3 regions of the Escherichia sp. TC-EC600-tetX4 genome follow, and region 2 is predicted to be linked to each of the others. Evidence: predicted binding sites of a transcription regulator. Region 2 holds the regulator's gene; each other region holds the start of a gene.
What was found. The regulator LexA, encoded in region 2, represses DNA repair genes until DNA is damaged. The targets are predictions, from matches to a motif close to TNCTGTATGTACATACAGNA.
Positions count from the first base shown of each region.

Region 1: KXD89_RS09935 (metal-dependent hydrolase) is a predicted target of LexA. The motif match lies at 1,365-1,384, and genes of this name have one in related genera.
Region 3: uvrB (excinuclease ABC subunit UvrB) is a predicted target of LexA. The motif match lies at 2,200-2,219, and genes of this name have one in related genera.

Region 1 is NZ_CP079924.1:2,067,583-2,070,867, forward strand. It holds gene tcyP (cystine/sulfocysteine:cation symporter) at 1-627, opposite strand, end outside; gene KXD89_RS09935 (metal-dependent hydrolase) at 760-1,350, opposite strand; gene hxpB (hexitol phosphatase HxpB) at 1,513-2,181, opposite strand; gene KXD89_RS09945 (YniB family protein) at 2,328-2,864, shown strand; gene KXD89_RS09950 (fructosamine kinase family protein) at 2,905-3,285, opposite strand, start outside.
Region 2 is NZ_CP079924.1:4,223,071-4,226,355, reverse strand. It holds gene plsB (glycerol-3-phosphate 1-O-acyltransferase PlsB) at 1-239, opposite strand, end outside; gene dgkA (diacylglycerol kinase) at 410-778, shown strand; gene lexA (transcriptional repressor LexA) at 888-1,496, shown strand; gene dinF (MATE family efflux transporter DinF) at 1,569-2,894, shown strand; gene KXD89_RS20535 (CsbD family protein) at 3,010-3,219, shown strand; gene zur (zinc uptake transcriptional repressor Zur) at 3,261-3,285, opposite strand, start outside.
Region 3 is NZ_CP079924.1:3,063,433-3,066,717, forward strand. It holds partial or broken gene KXD89_RS22475 (hypothetical protein) at 1-67, shown strand, start outside; gene uvrB (excinuclease ABC subunit UvrB) at 104-2,125, opposite strand; gene bioD (dethiobiotin synthase) at 2,704-3,285, opposite strand, start outside.

The sequences.
Region 1 (3,285 bases), 2.2 Mb from region 2:
CGCATCATCCTTCAGCAGTTTCAATGCAGCTACGCCGAGGAATGCGGCAAAAATTACCACGCTGATAATTGACGTCGGATTGGCTCCGGTAAGATCGGCAAACGGGTTTTTCGGGATAAAGGACAAGACCAGCTGCGGAACGCTCAGATCAGAGACTTTACCAACATAGTTACTTTCAATGGCGTTCAGACGTGCAGTTTCTGCACCACCCTGAACCAGACCTTCAGCCGTCAAACCAAACAGGTTGGTGACCAGCACACCGACCAGCGCCGCAATCAGCGTGGTAAACAAAAGCGTACCGATGGTCAGAAAACTGATTTTGCCTAACTGAGATGCGTTATGCAGACGGGCAACCGCGCTCAGAATAGAGGCGAAGACTAACGGCATAACGATCATTTGCAGCAGTTGAACATAGCCGTTACCAACGATGTTAAACCACTGTACAGAATCTTTAAGTACCTGGCTGTCAGAACCATAAATGGTATGCAGGGCAAGGCCAAAAACCACACCCATCACCAGACCCACCAGCACTTTTTTCGCCAGACTCCACTGTTTATGGCGGGTCTGAGCCAGCGCAAACAGCAGTACAACGAACACCACGATGTTCGCAATTAATGGAAAGTTCATCCCCGTTCTCCTGATCTTATTATTTCTATCACTGCGTAGCAGTCATAGTGTTGGCGCAAGATTAACAGAACTGTGAGCTGGCTCTTATATTCAAATGGAATTGCTTATTCCAGAAAGGTGATTTTTGCCTTTTTAGTATTCAACCTGATGCTTAATAAGCCGATGAAACTGGATCTGCAAGGTATTGATCATTTGCGATGACCAACGAACAGCGCTGTTCTCGGGTAATGAATGGGGCATCCATACCGACCAGACAAATAATGCCATGCAGATAAAACGTTCCAGTTGGTTGCCCTTTTGGGGAACCAGGATAGGCAAGCGGAAACGCCAGCGGCATGGCCAGAGCAGGGGAACACCGGCGGGTGTCAGCATATCGGCAAGTATGTGGCTCAAATAACCCAGCACCATTCCTTGTAGCGCATCAGCCGGAATGAACCAGCCTTCCGGAACCTTAAGGTAAAAGGTTGCCAGCAGCGCAAATACCGCCAGCAGACTGTGGGTAAAACCACGATGCCCAAAAGCGCGGGCGATCGGTTTTGATATCCATTTTAATCGCTGCCCAAGAAACGACTTTGGGTGATCGATGTCCGGTAACAAACACGTCAGGATTGCGGAAGGGACAATATGCCACCAGTCACCCTGTGCCAGCACGGGCGTCAGCTCGGCATTTTTGGCAAATACCGCACAAGCAATAGAAAAGAGAAGGTGACCTTCCGCCGTCATGATAAAACTCACTAAACTGTCGATACGTACAGTATAGGATTTTTATACAGTGCACGGAAGTGGTGACGGTGTAACTCTTTCTCTTAAATTGACGATTAATCCGTCAGTTGAATGCAATTTCAGATAAAGAACCAGGGGCAGCGAGATCACTGCCCCTGGTCATTAACCGAGAAGGTCTTTTGCGGTGAGTTCTGTCAGCGATGAAAGTTTGACGTCTGCTAATACAAAACGTGGATCATTTTGCGCTTCTGGCGCAGGAACGACGATGGAACGCATGCGGGCTGCTTTAGAGGCGATCATGCCATTTACCGAATCTTCCAGCGCTACGCAGGTCAGAGGGTCAACGCCCAGTTTTGCTGCGCAGTCGAGATATACTTGCGGATGCGGCTTGCTGTAAGGCAGTTTTTCGGCCGAGGCGAGGGCATCGAAACTGTCGCGTAAGTCAAACATGGTCAACACTTTTTCCAGCATATGTAGTGGTGACGCGGAGGCCAGTCCCACCAATAAACCTTGTTCTTTGCATAACGCAACGGCTTCGCGCACGCCTGGTAATAATGGACGTGTCTCTTCAACCAGTGAAATGGCACGGGCAATAACCCGTTCTACTACTTCCTGACGGCTTGGCCCATTCCACGGTTGCCGGGCGTACCAAAGATCGACCACCATATCGATGCGTAAACCTAAGGTGTCCGGCAGCTCGTTACGACGGGAGATATCCACCCCCAGGCTTGCCATCACATCCAGTTCGGCTCGATCCCATAAAGGTTCTGAGTCGATAAGTAATCCATCCATATCAAAAATTGCAGCAAGAATCTGACGCGGGGTTGACATTACAACCTCTCCTTTAGAGCATTATGTGTAAGGTATTAAGCCGTGCTTATGATTAAGCGCCTATCATATCGCCTTTAAAGAATGGGCGAAAACAGATATCTACAGGTAAACTAAGTGAAACGACGCGTCTTAATCAAGGAGAACTCATGACGTATCAACAAGCTGGACGCATTGCTGTTTTGAAAAGGATTTTGGGTTGGGTGATTTTTATACCTGCATTGATCTCTACATTGATTTCTTTGCTGAAATTTATGAATACCCGGCAGGAAAACAAGGAAGGCATTAATGCGGTCATGCTCGACTTTACTCATGTCATGATCGATATGATGCAGGCGAATACGCCTTTTTTGAATCTATTCTGGTATAACTCCCCGACGCCCAATTTTAATGGTGGCGTGAACGTTATGTTCTGGGTGATTTTCATCCTGATTTTTGTCGGACTGGCGTTGCAGGATTCCGGTGCCCGGATGAGTCGCCAGGCGCGCTTCTTGCGGGAAGGTGTTGAAGATCAACTCATTCTGGAAAAAGCCAAAGGGGAAGAGGGGCTAACGCGTGAACAAATTGAGTCCCGTATTGTTGTTCCGCACCATACTATTTTCCTGCAGTTTTTCTCACTGTATATCCTGCCGGTTATTTGTATTGCTGCAGGTTATGTGTTCTTTTCTCTGCTTGGGTTTATTTAATCAAAAGGCCGCACGGAGCGGCCATTATCCTCAACCCATATCATGCTGCTAATAATCTATCCAATGACTGCTGAGCAATAACCAAATGCTGACCGCCAAATAACCTTGCACGATTTAACAGCGTGTAGAGTTGGTAAACCGGTTGACGTTCAAGGAAATCGGCAGGTAGCGGGGATACTGACTGATAGCCGTCATAGATTTGTGGCGGCTGTTCAGTATGCAGCGGTAACATCGCCAGGTCGCACTCTCGGTCACCCCAGTAGCAGGCCGGGTCGAAAATGTACGGGCCATCCGGACCCAGTGCACAGTTGCCGGACCATAAATCGCCGTGCAACAGAGAAGGCTGCGGTTGATGTGAGGCCAGACGCTGCTGAATATGCTCGACGATGGCGTCGATATTGCCGAAAGCGATCCCTTTTTC
Region 2 (3,285 bases):
GGCAGTAGCGTGCCGTCGATTTCCAGCGGCTCTAACGGGTCAGGCAAGTCATGTGCCAGACACTGGGCGCGCAACGTCAGCAAATCTGCTTTCGAGTTGTACGGTAAAACGTACATAATTGGACGAGAGGTATCCAGCCCCAGTTCCGGGGCAGGATCTGCCGGAATAGACTTGCTTTTTACCAGGATGCTTAATGGTAAATTCAGTAATTTGTAGTAAATTCGTGGCCAGCCGGACATAAACGATGTAAAGCCTCTGGTTAATAATGCAAATGCGCGGCAAGGATAGCAGAAAGTCATGGGAAATTCTGTGGTATCCGCTCATGTTTCGCGCGGCGCTACGCAAACCCGAATCATCGGATTTAACGGTACACTGATATTGACGCTCATAATGTAAAAAGGTTCTTTCAATGGCCAATAATACCACTGGATTCACCCGAATTATCAAAGCTGCTGGCTATTCCTGGAAAGGTTTACGCGCTGCATGGATCAACGAAGCGGCATTCCGTCAGGAAGGCGTAGCGGTATTGTTGGCGGTGGTCATCGCCTGCTGGCTGGATGTGGACGCGATTACCCGCGTGCTGCTTATCAGCTCCGTGATGCTGGTGATGATTGTGGAAATCCTCAATAGCGCCATCGAAGCAGTGGTTGACCGAATTGGCTCTGAATACCATGAGCTTTCCGGACGCGCAAAAGATATGGGATCCGCTGCGGTGCTGATTGCCATTATCGTCGCCGTGATTACCTGGTGCATTCTGTTATGGTCGCATTTTGGATAACCCTTCCAGAATTCGATAAATCTCTGGTTTATTGTGCAGTTTATGGTTCCAAAATCGCCTTTTGCTGTATATACTCACAGCATAACTGTATATACACCCAGGGGGCGGAATGAAAGCGTTAACGGCCAGGCAACAAGAGGTGTTTGATCTCATCCGTGATCACATCAGCCAGACAGGTATGCCGCCGACGCGTGCGGAAATCGCGCAGCGTTTGGGGTTCCGTTCCCCAAACGCGGCTGAAGAACATCTGAAGGCGCTGGCACGCAAAGGCGTTATTGAAATTGTTTCCGGCGCATCACGCGGGATTCGTCTGTTGCAGGAAGAGGAAGAAGGGTTGCCGCTGGTAGGTCGTGTGGCTGCCGGTGAACCACTTCTGGCGCAACAGCATATTGAAGGTCATTATCAGGTCGATCCTTCCTTATTCAAGCCGAATGCTGATTTCCTGCTGCGCGTCAGCGGGATGTCGATGAAAGATATCGGCATTATGGATGGTGACTTGCTGGCAGTGCATAAAACTCAGGATGTACGTAACGGTCAGGTCGTTGTCGCACGTATTGATGACGAAGTTACCGTTAAGCGCCTGAAAAAACAGGGCAATAAAGTCGAACTGTTGCCAGAAAATAGCGAGTTTAAACCAATTGTCGTTGACCTTCGTCAGCAGAGCTTCACCATTGAAGGGCTGGCGGTTGGGGTTATTCGCAACGGCGACTGGCTGTAACATATCTCTGAGACCGCGATGCCGCCTGGCGTCGCGGTTTGTTTTTCATCTCTCTTCATCAGGCTTGTCTGCATGGCATTCCTCACTTCATCTGATAAAGCACTCTGGCATCTCGCCTTACCCATGATTTTCTCCAATATCACCGTTCCGTTGCTGGGACTGGTCGATACGGCGGTAATTGGTCATCTTGATAGCCCGGTTTATTTGGGCGGCGTGGCGGTTGGTGCAACGGCGACCAGCTTTCTCTTTATGCTGTTGCTGTTTTTACGCATGAGCACCACCGGGCTGACTGCGCAGGCTTATGGTGCCAAAAATCCTCAGGCATTAGCCCGTACGCTGGTGCAACCGTTGCTGTTGGCGTTGGGGGCTGGGGCGTTAATTGCGCTGCTGCGTACGCCGATTATCGATCTGGCGCTGCATATTGTTGGCGGTAGTGAGGCAGTCCTGGAACAGGCGCGGCGCTTTCTTGAAATCCGCTGGTTAAGCGCACCGGCGTCGCTGGCGAATCTGGTATTACTCGGTTGGTTACTCGGCGTGCAATATGCCCGTGCGCCAGTAATTTTGTTAGTGGTCGGCAATATCCTCAACATTGTGCTGGATGTCTGGCTGGTGATGGGGCTGCATATGAACGTGCAGGGCGCGGCGCTGGCGACGGTTATTGCGGAATATGCAACATTGCTGATTGGTCTGCTAATGGTGCGTAAAATCCTCAAACTACGCGGAATTTCCGGCGAAATGCTGAAAACTGCCTGGCGAGGAAACTTCCGTCGCTTGCTGGCGCTTAACCGCGATATCATGCTGCGTTCGCTGTTGTTGCAACTCTGTTTCGGCGCGATCACCGTACTTGGCGCGCGACTGGGGAGTGACATTATCGCTGTTAACGCGGTTCTGATGACGCTACTCACCTTTACCGCCTATGCGCTGGATGGTTTTGCCTACGCGGTTGAAGCGCACTCCGGTCAGGCATACGGTGCGCGCGACGGTAGCCAGTTGCTGGATGTCTGGCGGGCAGCGTGCCGCCAGTCGGGGATCGTAGCGTTACTGTTTTCGGTGGTTTATTTGCTGGCTGGGGAACACATCATTGCGTTACTGACGTCGTTAACCCAGATTCAGCAGCTGGCTGACCGCTATCTTATCTGGCAGGTGATTTTGCCGGTGGTTGGCGTCTGGTGTTATCTGCTGGACGGCATGTTTATAGGCGCAACGCGTGCCACCGAAATGCGTAACAGTATGGCGGTGGCCGCCGCAGGTTTTGCGCTGACGCTCCTTACGCTGCCGTGGCTGGGTAATCATGCTTTGTGGCTGGCATTAACCGTCTTTCTGGCGTTGCGCGGGCTTTCTCTGGCGGCTATCTGGCGGCGTCACTGGCGCAATGGTACCTGGTTTGCCGCAACGTGACGGTTAAAAATTCTGAATAAATAATCCTAAGCCAAATTGCTGACTACACTTAATCTCACGTTCAGAAGAAAAGTGAACGTACTCTCATTCACAACCTAACGATGAGGTCTTGATTATGAATAAAGATGAAGCCGGCGGTAACTGGAAACAGTTTAAAGGTAAAGTGAAAGAGCAATGGGGCAAACTGACCGATGATGATATGACGATCATTGAAGGTAAACGTGATCAACTGGTCGGTAAAATCCAGGAACGTTATGGTTATCAGAAAGATCAGGCAGAAAAAGAGGTCGTGGATTGGGAAACCCGCAATGAATATCGCTGGTAATTAATCCCTCCTGCCCGACGTGTACAAGGATGTACGCCCTCTTAACGCGGTTTCTTTTTCACCTGC
Region 3 (3,285 bases), 1.2 Mb from region 2:
TACAAACCGCGCAAATTCAATATATTGCGGAGAAAATGTAGGCCTGATAAGCGTAGCGCATCAGGCTGTTTTCCGTTTGTCATCAGTCTTCTTCGCTATCCTGTTACGATGCCGCGATAAACAGCTCACGCAGCTGATGCAACTGGTCACGAATTTGCGCCGCTTCTTCGAACTCCAGATTCTGCGCGTGTTGCATCATCAACCCTTCCAGCTCATGGATTTTCTGCTGCAACGCTTTAGGCGACATATCCATCGGCACATTATCCGGCTCAACAATCGGGCGCGATTTTCCTCTGCCCTTCGCTTTGGTTTTGGCAATGTTCTGCCCCAGCGCCAGGATATCGACCACTTTCTTGTTCAAGCCTTGCGGCGTAATTCCGTGTTCCTCGTTGTACTTCTGCTGTTTCTCACGGCGACGTTCGGTTTCGCCAATCGCTTTCGCCATTGATGGGGTGATCTTATCGCCGTAGAGAATCGCTTTACCGTTAACGTTACGTGCCGCACGACCAATGGTCTGGATCAACGAACGTTCGGAACGCAGGAAGCCTTCTTTGTCAGCGTCGAGGATCGCCACCAGCGACACTTCCGGCATATCCAGACCTTCGCGCAGTAAGTTGATCCCTACCAGCACGTCGAACTCACCCAGACGCAAGTCGCGGATAATCTCCATACGTTCGACGGTGTCGATATCTGAGTGAAGATAACGCACGCGCTCGCCATGTTCTTCGAGATATTCGGTAAGATCTTCCGCCATCCGCTTGGTCAGTGTGGTGACCAGTACGCGTTCGTTAATTGCCGCTCGCTGACGAATCTCCGAAAGAAGATCATCAACCTGTGTCGCCACCGGCCGCACTTCGATAATCGGGTCAAGCAATCCGGTTGGACGCACCACCTGATCCACCACATCGCCGCCGGATTTTTCCAGCTCGTAATTACCCGGCGTCGCCGAAACATAGATGGTTTGCGGCGCTAATGCTTCGAACTCTTCAAACTTAAGCGGACGGTTATCCAGCGCTGATGGCAGGCGGAAGCCGTACTCCACCAGTGTCTCTTTACGCGCCCGGTCACCGCGATACATGCCGCCAATTTGTGGAATGGTGACGTGAGATTCATCGACGACCAGCAGCCCATCGGCAGGCAGGTAATCAAACAGCGTCGGCGGTGGCTCACCCGGTCCACGACCGGAGAGGAAGCGCGAGTAGTTTTCAATCCCCGAACAGTAGCCCAGCTCGTTCATCATCTCCAGATCAAACTGGGTACGCTGGGTCAGCCGCTGCTCTTCCAGCAGTTTGTTGTTTTCCAACAGCACTTTGCGTCTGGCGGCCAGCTCTTCTTTGATCTCCTCCATCGCCTGTACGATGCGCTCGCGCGGTGTGACGTAGTGCGTTTTCGGGTAGATGGTAAAACGTGGAATAGTGGAAACAATCTGCCCGGTCAGCGGGTCAAATAACGACAATCGTTCCACTTCCTCGTCAAACAGTTCCACGCGAAGTGCAATGTCATCCGATTCTGCCGGGAAGATATCTATCACCTCGCCACGAACGCGGAAAGTACCACGCTGGAATGCTTGATCATTACGAGCGTATTGCAGCTCCGCCAGTCGGCGCAGAATCGCGCGCTGATCGATAATCATACCGACCGTGAGATGGAGCATCATCTTGAGATATAAATCAGGATCGCCCAGACCATAAATCGCGGAAACAGACGCCACCACAACCACATCACGCCGCTCCAGCATCGCTTTGGTGGCGGACAAACGCATCTGCTCAATATGTTCGTTAACCGAGGCATCTTTCTCAATGAAAGTGTCGGAACTCGGTACATAGGCTTCCGGCTGATAGTAGTCGTAGTAGGAAACGAAATATTCCACCGCGTTTTCCGGGAAGAACTCTTTCATTTCGCCATACAGCTGGGCCGCCAGCGTTTTGTTGGGCGCAAGTACCATGGTTGGGCGCTGAAGGTCAGCAATGACATTGGCAATGGTGAAGGTTTTCCCTGAGCCAGTCACGCCAAGTAACGTCTGGTGCGCCAGGCCATCTTCCAGCCCCTCTTCGAGACGTCGAATCGCCTCTGGCTGATCGCCAGAAGGTTTAAAAGCGGAATTCAGTTTGAACGGTTTACTCATGAGTCGCTACCTGAAGGAGTTGGGCGGGCAGGTATGTAATTTTACTCGTCGTACTTAATTATGCCAACAAATTATACTGGATAAAAAAACAGTTCATCACCATAATATTTCTGATACAGCGTAAACTCCGCTGTCAATCATGAGCAAAATTTACTCTGTGGCGAGATAAAACTCCGGCCTTACCGGGTTATCCCCAAAGCAACGGCTTTTTTAACATTTGTCAAGATGAGTGATGACAGTTTTATGGCAAGAGATGCCTGTTCAGTGACTGCCATTGCATTTATCTAACCAGTTAAAAAATAAAAGATATTTCTTTGAGCCGTCTTTAACGCCAATTCGCGTGCAAGCCGCGTATTCTCTCGCTTGCCTCGTGTTTTCTAACTCTAATACACATGGTTATCCACAGGAATAGTGGATAACTGTCTCCAGCCCCTATCCCCCGCCGCCTGGGCAATTCCCACATTCGCCGCATGAGGCGGAAGTAAAATTTTTTTCGTGATTATTTTAGAATTTAATTGGTTAAATTGCAGTCAATCGAAGACGCGATCTCGCTCGCAATTTAACCAAATACAGAATGGCTACAACAAGGCAAGGTTTATGTACTTTCCGGTTGCCGCATTTTCTGGATTTTCTGCAAGCCAGGGGATCTCTCCCAGCAGCGGCGCGGGAATCATGCGGGTGAGCGTGGTCATATATTCAGCGTGACGTTTTCCCGGAGGCGTAACATCGTTCGCCACCCAACCCGCCAGAGTCAGTCCGGCGTGTTGTATTACCTGTGCAGTCAACATCGCGTGATTAATACAGCCGAGTTTCACACCAACTACCAGTATCACCGGCAGTTGTTCCTGTGTTACCCAATCTGCAAAAGTGAAAGTGTCAGAAAGCGGCGTAAACCAGCCGCCAGCACCTTCCACTAACACCCAGTCAGCCTGTTGTTCAAGCGCGCGTAATCCGGCGCTCATTACCAATGATTCTATCGGTCTGCCCTCTTGCGCGCTGATGATGTGCGGCGAAGTGGGTTCTGCGAAGGTGTAAGGATTTACTGTTGCGTAATCCAGCTGCAGGCTGCTGTTGCGCTGTAACGCCAGCGCGTCGCTATTGCGTAAACCTTCCGGGGTCTTTTCGCTGCCAGAGGCGACCGGTTTATAACCTGCCGTCCG